2 regions of the Paenibacillus sp. MER TA 81-3 genome follow, and region 2 is predicted to be linked to the other one. Evidence: a T-box and tRNA genes for the amino acid it is inferred to sense, from the RefSeq annotation. Region 2 holds a T-box; the other holds one or more tRNA genes.
The links. A T-box is a leader RNA that pairs with one kind of tRNA and senses whether it is charged. The one in region 2 lies ahead of argS (arginine--tRNA ligase), so its partner is inferred to be a tRNA-Arg.

Region 1: it encodes a tRNA-Arg, which carries the amino acid that the T-box ahead of argS (arginine--tRNA ligase) is inferred to sense. The anticodon was not compared.

The regions. Positions count from the first base shown of each region.
Region 1 covers NZ_JAMAWB010000007.1:252,876-257,809, reverse strand. Annotated here, with positions in the region: gene M3650_RS12340 (hypothetical protein) at 1-1,140, shown strand, start outside; gene M3650_RS12335 (heparinase II/III domain-containing protein) at 1,115-1,867, shown strand; tRNA gene M3650_RS12330 (tRNA-Arg) at 2,536-2,610, opposite strand; gene M3650_RS12325 (DMT family transporter) at 2,798-3,112, opposite strand; gene M3650_RS12320 (DMT family transporter) at 3,112-3,447, opposite strand; gene M3650_RS12315 (TetR/AcrR family transcriptional regulator) at 3,691-4,275, opposite strand; gene M3650_RS12310 (sugar-binding transcriptional regulator) at 4,620-4,934, shown strand, end outside.
Region 2 covers NZ_JAMAWB010000001.1:434,718-439,651, reverse strand. Annotated here, with positions in the region: gene M3650_RS01980 (sensor histidine kinase) at 1-939, shown strand, start outside; gene M3650_RS01975 (hypothetical protein) at 1,029-1,358, shown strand; gene argS (arginine--tRNA ligase) at 1,420-3,147, opposite strand; T-box leader at 3,192-3,457, opposite strand; gene M3650_RS01965 (hypothetical protein) at 3,514-3,747, opposite strand; gene M3650_RS01960 (MarR family winged helix-turn-helix transcriptional regulator) at 3,852-4,244, opposite strand; gene M3650_RS01955 (pyruvate kinase) at 4,495-4,934, opposite strand, start outside.

The DNA.
Region 1 (4,934 bases), on a different contig from region 2:
CTGGACCTGTTGCAAGAGAAGCTGATTCCATCCTATGCATATGAGCCGTTTCCCAAGGCTGTACGCCGGGAGAGCTGGCTGCGGCTTGCGGATGATATACGGGCGTTCTGGATAGCGCAAGGGGAGACTTATCTTCATGCGGAGTGGCCCGTGCTGCCGGCCTCGTTGTATATGGATTATGTGCGGACAGGCAACCGCACACGATACCAGGAGGCCTACTTTGCGCGCCGTAAGGCGTTGGTCCGCCTCGTCTTGGCCGAGAGCATGGAATACAATGGACGCTTTCTCGACGATATCGTGAACGCCATCTGGGCGGTATGCGAGGAGAGCACTTGGTGCTGGCCGGCCCATTTAAGCGATATTAGCCGCAAAGAGGTCTATTCGCTTCCTGATATCGATGACCCGGTCATCGATTTGGGTGCGGGAGAGACGGCTGCGTTGGTAGCTTGGTCGTACTATTTGCTCCGAGAAGCGTTGGATGCGCATTGTCCGCAGCTAGGGAGGCGTGTGCGCCGGGAGCTTCATGTGCGCATTCTGGACTCGTACGAGCGGGAGGATAATTACTGGTGGATGTCCTTCCAGCCTGATATGCTCGTAAACAATTGGAATCCTTGGTGCAAATCCAACTGTTTGGCTGTTCTGCTGCTTATCGAGGAGGACGAGCGGCGCCGCGTCTCCTTGGTTCACAAGGCGCTTCGCAGCTTGGACCGCTTTATCGCTTCCTATGAAGAGGACGGGGGATGCGATGAAGGGCCAGCTTATTGGGGGCGTGCTGCTGCATCGTTGTATGATGCTTTGCAATTGTTGCATAGCGCCACGGACGGAGCAGTATCGGTGTTCGATGACACTAAAATTCGGAACATGGCAAAATACATCCTTCATATGCACATCGGAGGCGAGGCGTATGTGAATTTTGCAGATTCGGCTGCCAAGCTTTCTGTACCCGCCGGATTAATCGCCCAATTCGGACATGTGATCGGGGATGCGCAGCTGCAGGCATTCGGGCTGCACGCATATCGGCAGCAGCATGAATACCGTCACTGGGAAGGAGAGGAGATTCCTAGTTTGCAGCGTATGCTGTCTGAGCTCTTCTCGATGCCGGAAGCGGATGAGCTTGAATCGGAACTGGATCTGGCTTGATATATGGATGGCTGGCGTAGAAGTGATGGTCGCACGGGAGCGGGGCGGCGATCAGGGCTGGTTCCTTGCTGCCAAGGGCGGTCATAACGGAGAAAGCCATAACCATAACGATATCGGCAGCTTCATCGTGTATGCCGACGGCAGCCCGCTATGGATCGATGCAGGGGTCGGCACGTATACAGCGAAGACGTTCAGCCCGGAGCGCTATTCGATCTGGACGATGCAGTCCGGCTATCATAATGTTCCGGCAGTGAACGGAATAGAGCAAGCGGATGGTGGTCAATATCGAACGCGTAAAGTTCGTCATGAGGCAGACGGCGTGGTGTCCCGGCTTACTGTGGACATTGCTCCGGCCTATCCGGCCGATTCCGGCATACGTCAATGGACACGCACGTATACGTTGCAGCGGGAGGCGGACACCCCGTCCCGCATCATTCTGGAAGAGGCGGTGCAGCTCGCGGAGCCATGCCGGAACGTGGTGCTGAACTGGATGTGTGCTTATGAACCGCACGTTCATCGCAGCGTCATTGCGCTGCATGATGAAGCGGGCGGAGTGAAGGCGCACATGTCGTATGACGAGACGATGTGGGATATCCGGGTGGAGACGATTGCATTGGAAGACGAGAAGCTGCGCGTCGCTTGGGGCGACACGCTCTATCGTCTGAGCATGACCGTGCGGTGTCCGGTGCAATCAGAGCGTTGGCAGTTTGTGCTGGAAAGGGGATAGAGGAGAAAGGAAGAAGAGTTGGTGAAGAAGCCGGCATAGTCCTCTCTACTTGCCTCACTTTATTGGATTTTGTGCAATAGAACCGGCGTGTATGCCTTTTACGGCAGGTTCTATTGGATTTTATACAGTGCTTTGGCACTTTTTCTACATCAGTTAAGGAAAATAGCCCGATTCACTGGACATAATCCAGTCTACAGGCCGTTGAGCGACCGAAACCTTATATTCTATTGTACATTTTCCAATGGGCTAACTTCGACACCGGCCTACCTTGCAGCTACCTATATAGTTGTAGTAAAAATACGAAAAGGGGCGGAGCTTACGCTTTGCAATAAGTCATGCTTAAGCCTATGAACTGTAAAACTACATCTACAGCTTCGAGGTCTACTTTTCGTGATAATAATGAAAAATAGGTGTCTACATGCGACCAGTACAATAAAGGAGCTGAAATACTCGGAGGGCTTGTGTTGCATGGCAGCGATGATGGGCGCGTATGCGTAAGGCGTGAAGGAGATATGCTGTTGCAGTGAGTGTCCCGGCAGAGCGGTATAAAATGAAAAAAACACCCTTCTCCGTCCCCCTATGCGTAAGGAGAGGATCAAGATGCTTTCGACTTTATGTAGCCTATATACGTACGAGTGCTTCATATTAAGGCACCAACAAGATACTATTGGCGCGCCCGCAAGGAATCGAACCTTGATCTCAGGCTCCGGAGGCCTACGTCATATCCATTGGACCACGGGCGCATTTGTATAAAAGGTGCAAGAATTATTATAAAACAACTATGTGTGAATTGCAAGTAGAGGTTGTTCAAAAAGCTCCCTTTTGACCATTAAGGAATGTTTGAGCTTCGTGAAGCGATAAAGTGAAAGCAAACATTCCTTATGGCGTTAAAACCAACCTCTATACCCGTTCGACCGGTGTGACTAGTAATTATGTCGTGAGGCGAAGACCGATAATGCCGACGACTATGAGTCCTAAATAAACGAATTGCGTCCGGCTGTATTTCTCCTTGAACCAGAACAAGCTGACCAGCGTAATGCCGACCGCGCCGACGCCGGCCCATACTGCGTAAGCCACTCCGGACGGGATAACGGACATGGCGTGCGTGAGCAGCCAGATGGAAGCGGCCAGTCCGAGAGTGATGATGACTAATGGAGTTTTTTTCTTGAATCCATCTACATATTTCATGGCAATGACCGCAATAATTTCTTCAAATCCCGACAGTATCAAATATAACCAAGCCATTATGCGCCTTCCTTTCCATTCTTCTCTTCATTGGGAGTAGCCATCTTCATGCCGACGATGCCCCCGAGCAGAATGAGTAAGAACATAATTTGCAGGGCGTTGAAATCTTCACCTAAGTAAATCCCTGTTACATAAGTGCCTATCGTTCCGATGCCGACAAACACTGTATAGGCGATTGCGACGTTAAGTTTCTTGTACGATTGGATGAGCATTAAATAGCTCACGGTAATCAAGGTGATGACGATGATCCATTCCCAAGTGTGGGTCGCATACTTCAGACCGGACGCCCAAATGATTTCCAGTATCGCAGAACCAAGCACGAGTAGCCAAGCCACGTATATTACCTCCTGTATTTGTGTCAATCCGGATGATTAGTGTGAACGAAGTTGTTCAAAAGCCCCCTTTAGATCACGATGCATCCCAAGATGTGATTCGACATCGAATCTTGCATTCACTCTCGAAGTCCGGTGCTCATGTAGTCTCGCCTACATTGCGCTCCTCCTTCTTCGAGTTCTTGTAATCTTCTCGGTGCTGAAAAGTGGCCCTTTTGAACACGCATTAAACATGACAGCCGTTAGTTATTTCAAAGAGCGCTGTATAAAGGAGAACAGTTCATCCTTCAACGGCTGCGGGTCCACACGACCTTGTTGAATATCTACGAAAAAGTAGGTTTCCGCCGTCTGCTCGATCATATTAATGATCATGCGCACGACGGACTTGCTATCGGACTGCAGAGACACCTCCCCATGATGCCGCGCTGCCGCAAGCTGCTCCGCAAACCAGTCATAATAAGGCTGGTAGATGGCTTCCCACTTCGGAAAGGAATGATGGAGCGCGAGACCGGAGTAGCACAAGAGAATGACCTCCTTGTACTTGGACGTCATGTCAAAGGACGCGTCGATGACCGCCTTCAATTTATCCCAGAAACTATCCAGTGGTTCGGCTTCTGCCTGTACCAGCGACAACAAATGCTCAAGTATATGCTCAGCTACGGCCGGAACGATATCATTCTTCGACGGGAAATAGATATAGAAGGTTCCTTGTGCGACGCCTGCCTGTTTCACGATGTCACCGACGGAAGTCTTCTGAAAGCCCTTTTCGGAAATAAGTGCGATTGCGGATTGCAGCAGCGCTTCGTATTTTGCTTCTTTCTTATAATTCACGTATACACCGCCCATCTTTCAAAAATGACTGACTGTCATTCATTTTAAAATATGCGAAATAAAAAGTAAAGCAGGAATAAGTCATTGTGTGCTATCCAAAACTAAATTATAAAAAAATGAAATAAATTTGTCGTTTTGACACAGAAAAACGGTTAAGTAAGTCATAGGTCCCTTCGTCCCAGAAAGCTAAGATGTAAAGCTATGAATAAGTTTCATGATGCTTGTACATTCTAGATGCGGGATACTTGCAAGATGCACAATTATTCGGTAGAATAGTGGTGGGACAAAAAATGTTGCGATGGGACGTTTTGAGTCCAATGGTTGGGAGATCAGGAGTGGAGAGAATGCGTGATTGGCTAGAGATACAGAAACGACTTCTGCCCGAACTCATTGAACTGTTGAAGAAGCGTTACACCATCCTGCATCAAATCATGTTGTCCGAAAGCATCGGAAGAAGAACGCTGGCGACATCATTGCAGATGACCGAGCGTGTGCTTCGTGCCGAAACCGACCTCTTGAAGGCGCAGGGCCTGATTGAAACGGATAGCACGGGTATGCGAATCAGTGAAGAGGGACGGCAACTTGTTCAACAACTGGAGCCCTTCATGGGCGAGCTGCTCGGTATGCGTCAGCTAGAGGAAAGTATCCGCCAAGCATTC
Region 2 (4,934 bases):
AGCGTGCGCAGCTTTGTCGGGCAGGTACGGCACATGATCGCCATCTCAGGTGTCATCGGCGTCCTGATTGCGCTGGGCTTCTCGCTCGTCTTGTCCCGCCGCATGTCTAAGCCGCTGCTGCATATGGTGCAGGCGACTCGACAGATTGCGGTCGGACAATTGGGAACGAGAGTCCCGGTCACGTCCCAAGACGAGATCGGCTCACTCGCCCATGCCATTAACGACCTAGCTCGGGATCTGCAGCGGCTGCGCGAATCACGCAATGAATTTTTCGCCAATATTTCACATGAACTGAAAACGCCCATAACCTACTTGGAAGGCTATGCGAAGGTCATTTCAGAGGAGCTGTATGAATCGGAGGAAGAGAAGAACGCTTACTTGCAGATCATCTCGTCGGAAGCAGTGCGGCTGAATCGATTAATCAATGATCTGTTCGAATTATCCAAGATGGAAGAAGGGCGCATCGAGCTGATTCCGGAAGCGATCGATCTTATCCCGCTTGTTGAAAGCGCCGTGGCCAAGGTCGAACGCGCTGCCGCACAGAAAGGGCTTGAATTGGAATTCCATACCGAACTGCGGCAAGCATTCGTGTGGGGAGACGGAATGAGGCTGGAGCAAATATGGATCAACCTGCTCGACAATGCCATCCGCTACACGCAAGCAGGCTCCATTCGGGTAAGCATTGTCCCGTTGCAGCAGCAGTATGAAGTATGCGTCCAAGATACGGGCATCGGCATCCCGGAAGAAGAGCTCCCCTATCTATTCGAGCGGATGTATCGAGTGGAGAAATCCCGTTCGCGCGATTACGGCGGAACCGGACTTGGGCTCGCTATCGTCTCCAAGCTCGTCGAGCTGCATCAAGGCCGCATCGATGTGCAGAGTGAACACGGCAAGGGAACGGCCTTCTCCGTCAAGTTGGCCAAGCATGAATCCGATTAAAAACATCTTTTCTTCCTGCGCATAAAAAGAAGATTGTTGTACCACAATAAGGCAGGGAATATGAACATACAAGAAAAGGTGGTTTCAGCATGTACAACCAACAAATGTCCTCGCAGCTCAATCAGTGCGAACAAGTTATTCAGCAATTGATGCAGCAGACACAGCGGGCATCTCAAATGTATCAGCAACTGCTGCAGCAAGAGCAGCAAAACGTATCGCGCCTCGAAGAGTTGGCTCAGCGCGAACGCCAAGCATCGCAGATTATCCAGACCGCGCTGCAAGGACATCAAGTAGCAATGCAGCAAATGCAGCAGGTATCGCAGGTGTGTCGCGAGCTGGAGCATTCGATTCAGACATCGGCCAATGTCGCATACGCGCAGCCGCAATACACGACGGCTTCGTATACGAACCGGGTATAAATGTAGAAGCTGTTCGGGCGGTTGCCGGCAATGCTGCGCAACCGCCCGTTCGGGCTGCTCGCTATACCCGCTTCGGCGTCTTCATGCCTAGCAAGTGCAGGCCGTGCTGCAAGATGCGCGATACAGCCGCGACGAGCAGCAGCTTGGCCGACTTCTCCGCTTCGTTCTCTACGAGAATCGATTCATGATTATAGAAGCGGTTGAAGTGCTTGGCGACATCGAGCAAATATCTGGCGAGGATAGACGGCTCGTTGGATGCGATAGCAGATGCGATGATCTGCTCGTATTGACTCAACGACTTCATACTGGCCCAAGCTTCCTTCCCAGCCAAATACGGATTTGCGGCAGCCTTCGCTTGATCTGCTGCGTATTTCTCCAAGCCGGGTTCCCCCATCGTTTCCAAGCCTTTCTCCAATAGGCGCACCGTTCTTGCATAGGTGTATTGCACGTATGGCCCGGTTTCTCCCTCGAAGCGCAATGCTTCGTCGAGACTGAAATCAACGGATAACGTGCGGCTGTTCTTCAAGTCGCCGAAGACGATTGAACCTACCCCAATCGCTTCCGCAATCTGTTCCTTATCATGTAACGTCGGATTTTTCTCTTCAACAATTGCTAGTGCTTTCCCCTTCGCTTCATCCAGCACTTCATTCAGGAAGACAACCTTCCCTCTGCGAGTCGACATTTTCTTGCCGTCCACCGTCATTAGGCCGAACGCCACATGCTTGCAGTCACGCGCCCACTCATACCCCATCTTGCCCAGCACGGTGAACACCTGCTGGAAATGCAGCCGCTGCTCCGCGCCGACGACATACAGGAGCTTATCTGCCTTCATCACTTCCTTGCGGTAAATGGCCGTAGCCAGATCACGAGTCGGATAAATGGTCGTGCCGTTCGATTTCAGAATGAGACACGGCGGCATCCCTTCCTCATCCAAGCGCACGACCATCGCGCCATCGCTTTCCTCCAACAGGCCTTTTTCCTGCAGCTGCTTCACGACTGCATCCATCTTATCGTTGTAGAAGCTTTCGCCCAATACGTAATCGAATCCAACGCCAAGTCTTTCATAGACGCGCTCGAATTCCTTCATGCTGACGTCCACGAAATACGTCCACAGGCGCACGGTCTCTTCATCACCGTCCTCCAGCTTGCGGAACCACTCTCTCGCTTCATCCTCCAGTTCCGGATGACGCTCTGCTTCTTCATGGAACTGCACGTACAGCTTCAAGCTTTCCTCAATCGGCTTTTGCTGGAGCAAATCATCATTTCCCCAATGCTTATAAGCGGCTATCAGCTTGCCGAACTGAGTTCCCCAATCCCCCAGGTGGTTGACGTTCATTACCTCGTAACCAGCAGTGCGGTACAAGTTCATCAGCGCATTGCCTATCATCGTCGAGCGCAAATGACCGATCCCGAACGGCTTCGCGATATTCGGCGATGACATATCAATAACGATCCGCTTCCCATTTCCGAGAGCGGGCTGCCCATACGTGGGTTGAAGCATGTCATGGAGCAAGGCGCCTGACAGCACAGCCGGATCGAAAAACACATTTACATAGCCTCCCGCCGCCTCTGCACGCATGCCTTCTCCAGCATGCTGCTCATTCACCTGGTTGACAACGTCCGCGGCAATTTGCTGCGGGGCACGCTTCCACGCCTTCGCTAAAGGGAAGCATGGGAAGGCGAGATCGCCCATGTCCGCTTTGGGCGGCTCCTCCAACGATTCGATGATGTCTTCCTGCAACATGTTCAGCATCGGCGCTAACGCCTTTGCCGCAATTACTTTCAACATTCATACCCCTCCAATGTGCTTGAAAATACAAAAAGCCCCCGTCTGCAAGAGACGGAGGCTGAACCTGTCCGTGGTACCACTCTAATTGAATTCAAATCGATCATTATCTGCATGCAACACGCAACGATTCGAAATCCACTTCCTGATTGTAACGGCTGTGCCGGATTTCCCTACTTCCATTCTGGCGTCAGAACAAGTTCAAGAAATCAACTCCCGGGTCCGCTTCCTCCGCACACCGTGCCGGCTTCCACCATCCCGGCTCGCTGCTTCACGGCTTTGTGCTAAGTACTCTCCCGTTCATCGTCATTGTACATTTGATTTTTTCACATTATATCCTTAGTCGCCTGCAAAAATCAACCGTCCGTTTCAAATCGGTTCCCGAATCAACGTTTTTACGAATTCCATCTGCGTATCTGTCCCGGTCACCCGATCATCTACGTTATCGGGTACAAGCAAGTCGGGATAGCAAGCGTCCTCCGCATTGCGTGCCGAGTCTGGCCGCTCGAATATTTTGTAGGACAGTTGGAAGCTCACCCTCGAATGCGGCATCGTAAATAAAATCATATCGCCATAGTGACTCGGCTTGCCGCCTGTCGGCATTCTTTTGACCTCGTTTCTTGTTCATTTTTATTAGTTAATTGATTTATAATTAACCACTTAACTATTTAGCTTATAGCAACCTTTGGTCAACTGCGACCAAAGGTTTAATCGTCATTCACTGCCGATTGGGAAGCATTCAGCTTGTGCAGCAAACGAAGCAATGTCATCTGTTCATCTGTAGTCAAAGGCTGCAGCATAGCGCTTACCGTTGTCTCATAAATGGGCCATGCCTGATTCAAGATGTCCTCCCCCGCCGGAGTAAAATAGACCAGTACGCGTCTTCGATCTGCTTGATCAAGCGCGCGGAGGACCATTCCATCCCGTTCCAACCCTCTCAGCAATCCGCTAATATTGGCGCGCGTGACGGCCAAATCATCCCCCAACTCGGAGGGCAGCGCCGGACTCCCGTGCTGCTGCAGAGCATACAACAGACATAACCGTCCTAACGTAAGACCAAGCGGGGCCAATTGTTCTTCAAGCTGGCGAACCAGCGACACATTTGTCTTATAAGAAGTTAGAAACCATTTAACGGGTATGATGGATTCTTTGAACGGGTCATATTTTATGATGGAAAATCAATCCCTTCATACATAATTAAGCACTTAATTATTTGCCGATTAATATTAAACCTCTAACTCACTCTTGTAAACAACGTGGAATGACCTTGTGCATTATCCAATAGGCAAGAAAATGACTGCGCTCGACGAGAAACCCAGTCACTTAAAGTTTATTTTGATAATTATTTCATTAAAATGTTGATTCTCCGTCAGTTAATCCATACCATTTTAGTGTGTACCCGTCTCGATAACGCTGATAGGCTCTCTCAATCAGTGAGTCGTCTTCAAATTGAATATATCCCGCTAAATATAGTGCCTTCAAATAATCTTCGAACTTCTCATTTCCAAGCGCCATGTCTTCTTGTGATATCCCACAGAAAATACTTGTCTCAAGACCTAGCAAGAATGACATACCTTGCTCTGTAGCACCTGACAAATATGTCTGATCCTCTGAGTTAAGAATGATGTTAATTCCATTGGGATGATAACATTCTAAATACTCGTCAGGGTTAAGCTTAAGAAGTTCCTTAATTCCTCGCTCATCTCGGAATATATAAGCTTTTACAACTGTATTAAAATTAGCATGCGGATCTTTTTCCAAATCAGAAAAATAGTGTATATCCACTTCCT